Linked DNA regions of Geobacter metallireducens GS-15. The main gene of each other region encodes a partner of the protein of the gene in region 2 in a complex. Links are inferred from orthologs where the notes say so. Each region holds a gene or a part of one and is shown on either strand. Other genes may lie near its edges.

The links.
Region 1: the proteins of accD (region 2) and GMET_RS06120 are in contact, whole or in part, in a solved structure (PDB 8UXZ), measured with the Escherichia coli proteins. The link is inferred for Geobacter metallireducens GS-15 from one-to-one orthologs.

What each region holds. Positions count from the first base shown.
Region 1 is NC_007517.1:1,368,919-1,371,761, reverse strand. The notes cover bases 1-2,771. They hold GMET_RS06120 (acetyl-CoA carboxylase carboxyltransferase subunit alpha), read right to left. Parts: upstream 1,979-2,771; coding sequence 1,022-1,978; downstream 1-1,021. Other genes in these bases: dnaE (DNA polymerase III subunit alpha), read right to left, coding at 2,032-2,771; GMET_RS06125 (pseudouridine synthase), read right to left, coding at 148-924. Also shown: more of dnaE, read right to left, coding at 2,772-2,843. UniProt on the Escherichia coli protein: Component of the acetyl coenzyme A carboxylase (ACC) complex. First, biotin carboxylase catalyzes the carboxylation of biotin on its carrier protein (BCCP) and then the CO(2) group is transferred by the carboxyltransferase to acetyl-CoA to form malonyl-CoA.
Region 2 is NC_007517.1:2,815,738-2,818,736, forward strand. The notes cover bases 1-2,927. They hold accD (acetyl-CoA carboxylase, carboxyltransferase subunit beta), read right to left. Parts: upstream 1,922-2,927; coding sequence 1,079-1,921; downstream 1-1,078. Other genes in these bases: GMET_RS12460 (bifunctional folylpolyglutamate synthase/dihydrofolate synthase), read right to left, coding at 1-960; trpA (tryptophan synthase subunit alpha), read right to left, coding at 2,006-2,815; GMET_RS12475 (methyl-accepting chemotaxis protein), read right to left, coding at 2,857-2,927. In the rest of the region: more of GMET_RS12475, read right to left, coding at 2,928-2,999.

The sequences.
Region 1 (2,843 bases), 1.4 Mb from region 2 along the record:
TTTCAGAACCTCTCCGGATGCCTGATTTGTCGCCCGCAGGGCCTCCCTGCGTGCCGAAGCACTCTTCGTCACAGCCATGTAATAATGCCCACAAAATGTGCACCCCTGTCCGCGAATCGTTACACTGGTTACGACGGCGCTACACAGTTATCCTTTCCGTGGCGGAGCAGAAGGCCCCCGGCGCCGCGGCGCCCCACCGCGTGCGCCGATCTTCCCGTCCGACAGCGCAGCCACTTCTCCGGACGTGAGATGCCGATACGCGCCGATCTTCAGGTCTCCCATGGAGAGGGCGCCGTAGCGCACCCGCCGGAGCCGCACCACGGAGAGGCTGACTGCCTCGCACATCCGGCGGACCTGCCGGTAGCGCCCCTCGTGGATGGTGATGGAAACCCAGGTATTGTTGTCGCTCTGCTTGGTCACCGAAACCCGTGCCGGCGCGGCCTTGCCGTCCTCCAACTCAATCCCCTGCTCCAGGCGGGTGATCTGCTCCCGGGCGACCGTCCCCCTCACCCGGACGAGATACTCCTTGTCCACCTCGTGGCGGGGATGGGCAAGGCGGTTGGCCCATTCCCCGTCGTTGGTGAGGAGAAGGAGCCCCTCCGTGTTGTAGTCGAGCCGTCCCACGGGGAAAACCCGAACGCCGAGTCCCTTCAGGAGCTCGGTGACAATGGGACGTCCCTCGGGGTCCTTGAGGGTGGTCACATACCCCACCGGCTTGTTGAGAAGGATGTAGACCCGCTTCTCGTCCACGGTGACCGGCTTGCCGTCAACAGTGATAGCGTCGCGGGAGGAGTCAGCCTTGGCGCCAAGCTCGATGACCGGCTTGCCGTTCACCGCCACGCGCCCGTCGGTGATCATCCGTTCAGCCTCCCGGCGGGAGGCGATGCCGGCCTGGGAGAGTATTTTCTGCAGCCGTTCTTCCATGCATGTCTCCTGAAAAAGGCGAAAGGCCAGGGGCGAGGGATCTGAGTATTTTCTCCCCTCACCGCTAGCCTTTGCCCAGTCGATCTGCCTGAGGTGCCTACTCTGCGAAGCGGCTCATCTTCCTAAACTTCTGGTACCGCCCCTCAACGAGCTGCTCCACGGAAAGTGCCTTCAGCTCCTTCAGGTGCCGGGCAAGGGCCTCGTGGAGGTTCTTGGCCATGGTCTCGTGGTCCCGGTGGGCACCCCCCAGGGGCTCCTTCACGATCTCGTCGATGACGTCCAACTCCTTGAGGTCGGGGGCAGTGAGCTTCAGGGCTTCGGCGGCCTGGGCCCCCTTGGTGCCGTCGGACCAGAGGATGGCGGCGCACCCCTCGGGGGAAATGACGGCGTAGATGGAGTATTCGAGCATCAGGACCCGGTCTCCCACGGCAATGGCCAGGGCTCCGCCGGAGCCCCCTTCGCCGGTGATGACCACGATGATCGGCACGGTCAGCGCCGCCATCTCCCGCAGGTTGCGGGCAATGGCCTCAGCCTGGCCCCGCTCCTCGGCTCCGATGCCAGGGTATGCGCCGGGGGTATCCACGAAGGTGATGATCGGCATCCGGAACCGCTCGGCCATCTCCATGAGGCGCAGGGCCTTGCGGTACCCCTCGGGGTTGGGCATGCCGAAGTTGCGGTAGACCTTTTCCTTGGTGTCGCGCCCCTTCTGGTGGCCGATGACCATGACCGGCTCGCCGTCCAGCTTGGCCATGCCGCCGACGATGGCGTGGTCGTCGCCGAAGAGGCGGTCGCCGTGGAGCTCCACGAAATCGGTGAAAATGTGGGTGAGGTAGTCGAGGGTGAAGGGGCGGTCGATGTGGCGAGCCACCTGGACCATCTGCCAGCGGGAGAGGTTGGCGAAGATCACTTCCCGCATCTTGTCCACTTTCTTCTCCAGCTTGACCACCTCGGTCTTCAGTTCCACATTGTCGCCGGCAATGTCGGCCAGCTCCTGGATTTTCTGCTCCAGCTCAAACACCGGCTTTTCGAATTCAAGTTGATATTGGGAAGCCATTAACGTCTCCTTTGCACGATTCTTTCTGATGTATTGTCAACGCTGCGAGGCGGTTACTCAAAAGACACGGCATGATAGCCGAAGAGGTTCTTCACTTCAAGGGAGAGTTCCTCGGTGGGGGCCACCTGGTACGAATCGGAAAGGGCGATGGTGGCCCGGCACTGGGCCGGAATCTCGATGGCCAGAAGCGTCTTGCAGCTGCCGGGGTGGCGGCGCATGATCCCCTTGAGGGTCTCCAGGCGGCTCCGGTCGAGGCCGTCGCCCACAAGATTAAAGATCACTCGTTTCGTTTCCCGGCTGCTCACGTCTCGCAGGAGCATCACCTCATTGGCCATGATCTTGATGCTCTTCTCCCCCTTGTCGATGGTGCCCGATATAAGGAGCGGATCGTCGGATTTGAGGTACTCGGACCCGGCGGCAAAAGCCTCGGGGAAGACCACCACCTCCACGGAACCGAGCAGGTCCTCCAGGGTGGCGAAGGCCATCCGGTCCCCCTTCTTGGTAATCAGCTCCTTGAGGGAGGTGACGATGCCGCAGAGCTTAACCTCGCTCTTGTCGGCGCGCTCGTCGAGGGTGGCAGTATCCACGTTGGCGAAGCGCTTGATTTCCTTCTCGTAGCGCCCCAGGGGGTGGCCGGTGATGAAGAAGCCGAGGGCCTCCTTCTCCAGGCCCAGCTTCAGCTTGTCGTCCCATTCGGGGATATCGGGGAGCTGCACCTTCCCCTTGCCGTTGCCGTTGGTCCGGACGATCTCTTCGACACCGAAGAGGGAGACCTGGGCGCTCTCCCGCTCCTGCTGGATCTTCTGGCCGATGGCCATGGCATCCTCCAGGGCCGACATGAGCTGGGAGCGGCGGCCGCCGGTGG
Region 2 (2,999 bases):
CCGGCGCGGCACTCCCGCCAGGGATTCGGCCAGGGCCAAGGCACCTGCCGGATTGTGGGCCCCATCAAAAATGATCCGGGGGGGGCCGGCAAAATATTCCATTCTCCCTGGCCAGCGGGCTTGGGAGATACCGCTGCGCAGCGCTTCATCCGCAAGTGAGTAGCCGACGGTGGTCAGAAGCTCCGCGGCAGCCAGGGCAGTCGCCGCATTCACGGCCTGATAACGCCCGCCGATTCCCAGTGTGAGACCTGACAGCACCCGTCCCATCCCCTGGTAGTCAAGCCCATCCGTTCCCCAAGATGCGCCGAAATCGCTGCCGAAGCGTACCAACGGGCTATTGAGGGCCGTGCTCCGCTCCTTGATGACGTCAAGAACCTCCGCCTGCTGCTCCGCAAGTACCACCGGCCTCCCCGGCCTGATGATGCCGGCCTTCTCCCGGGCGATTGCCGCCAGCGAATCGCCGAGCCACACGCAGTGATCAAGGGCCACGGGAGTGATGACGGAAAGGATTCCGAAAGCGGCGCTGGTGGCGTCGGAGCCTCCCCCCATACCCGCTTCGAGAATGGCGACAGTCACCTGCTCCTCGGCAAAATAACGGAGCGCCATGGCGGTCACGATCTCGAAAAAGGTGGTGCCATCCGGGGCGGCAGCCATGACCAGCCCGGCAATGCGGCAAACCGCATCCTCGGCGATCTCGGTGCCGTCGATGCGAATCCGTTCGGTGAATCGGGTGAGATGGGGAGAAGTGAAGAGGCCGGTCCGATACCCGCCTGTCGTCAGGATGGAGGCCAGGAACGCCGCCGTGGACCCCTTGCCGTTGGTCCCTGCCACGTGAACGACCCGCAGCCGCTCGTGGGGATTGCCGAGCCTCTCCAGAAGCGTGGCGATCCGTTCGAGCCCGGGTTTGATCCCGAAACGCCTCAGGCCGTAGATATGTGTCAGGGTCTCCTCGTAGGTCATGACGGGCGGGATTATACGGGAAGAGAGGGGGAAAATCCACCGCTTTGACCCACGAAAGCAACAGGGGCGGAGAGAACACCTCCGCCCCTGCCGGTCAATCGCTCGCCACCTCTCCGCTTCAGCGGCGGTAGAGCATCGAAAGGATCTGGGCCAGCCTTGCCCGCATATCCTTACGCTCCACGATCAAATCCACCATGCCGTGGTCCAGGAGGTACTCGGCACGCTGGAATCCCTCGGGAAGTTTCTGCCGGATGGTCTGCTCGATGACGCGCGGTCCGGCAAAACCGATCAGGGCCTTGGGCTCGGCCATATTGACATCGCCCAGCATGGAAAAACTTGCCGTTACGCCGCCGGTGGTGGGATCGGTGAGGATCGAAATGTAGGGAAGCCCCAGATCCTTCAGCTTCGCCAGGGCTGCCGAGGTCTTCGCCATCTGCATCAGCGACAGAATGCTTTCCTGCATCCGAGCGCCGCCCGAGGCGGAGATGATGATGACCGGGGTCCGCTTCTCAATCCCCCGCTCGATGGCGCGGGTGATCTTCTCCCCCACCACGCTCCCCATGCTTCCCCCCATGAAGGAGAAGTCGAAGACAGCCAGCTGCACCGGGACAGCGTCAATCGCCCCCTCGCCGCAGACAACGGCGTCACGGGAGCCCCCCTTGGCAACCGCCTGCTGGATGCGGTCCTGATAGCTCTTGGAATCCTTGAAGTTGAGGACGTCCACCGACGTCATGCCGGCGTCGTGCTCCGCAAAACTCCCCGGATCCATGAGCAGATCGATCCGCTGCCGGGCCGAGATCCGGTAGTGGTGGCCGCACTGGGGGCAGACATTGATGTTTTTCTCCAGATCCTTCGTTAGGAGGTTAGCCTTGCAGCTCACGCACTTGGTAAGCAGCCCCTCGGGAACCTTCACCTTCTTGTCTGCCGCGCCCGGCGCCTTGTCGCGTTTGAACCACGCCATATCTTTCACTCCGTCGGGACAAGCAACGCCCCGGATATTTTTAGTAAAAATGAAGTCCTCTGGTACCAGAAATCGACGACAAAGTCAATTGTCGTATCTTCCCCGGTCCACTGCCTGCTTCAGCGATGAGACAAAGGTTGCCAGTGCTCCCTTGAGTTCCTCACCCCGGTGCTTCTCGAAAAGCTTCACAATGGCGCTGCCGACCACCACGCCGTCGGCCGTGGCAGCCACCTCCCCCGCCTGTTCGGGGGTGGCGATACCGAATCCTACTGCCACCGGCACCTTAGAGCACTCCTTGATGATGTTCACGTTGCCGGCCACCGATGCCTCTATGCCGCTGCGGACACCGGTCACGCCGGTTACGGAGACATAGTAGATGAAGCCACGGGCACGGTTGGTCACCGTGCGGATCCGCGTCTCGTCGGACGTGGGAGTGAGGAGGAAAATGACGTCGATCCCGTGCCGGTCGGCGCACGCCTTGAACTCCCCCGCCTCTTCGGGGGGAAGATCCACCAGCAGGACGCCGTCGACCCCTGCCGCGGCCGCATCGGCGGCAAACCGTTCGAGGCCGTAGCTGAAGATCGGGTTGAAGTATCCCATCAGGACGATGGGGACCTGGGTGCGACCCCGGACGGATTTTACTGTAGCTAAAATCCTCGACAGGGTTGTGCCGGCGGCAAGGGCACGCTCGGAGGAGAGTTGGATCGTGGGGCCATCGGCCATGGGGTCGGAAAAGGGTACCCCCAGCTCGATGATGTCGGCGCCGTTCTCCGCCAGGAGCGGTATCAGCTCTTCTGTCGTTGCAAGGTCCGGATCACCGGCCGTGATAAAGGTCACCAAGGCCTTTTTTCCGGTTCGTTTCAACTCGGCAAATGTACCGGTAATTCTACTCATTGTTAAACCTTTCGGAGGTGGTGACAACTACATTGCTGGCCCTAACCCTTGGGCACTGCTCCCTGATTTTCAACCTTGAAGCTGTTCATTTCTCCCTGAAGCACTTCAAGCTGGCGGGAGAGCCGGGAGACCGAGTCCTCCATCATCTTGGCGGCCCCAAGGTTTGTATCCGTTGATTCCTGGA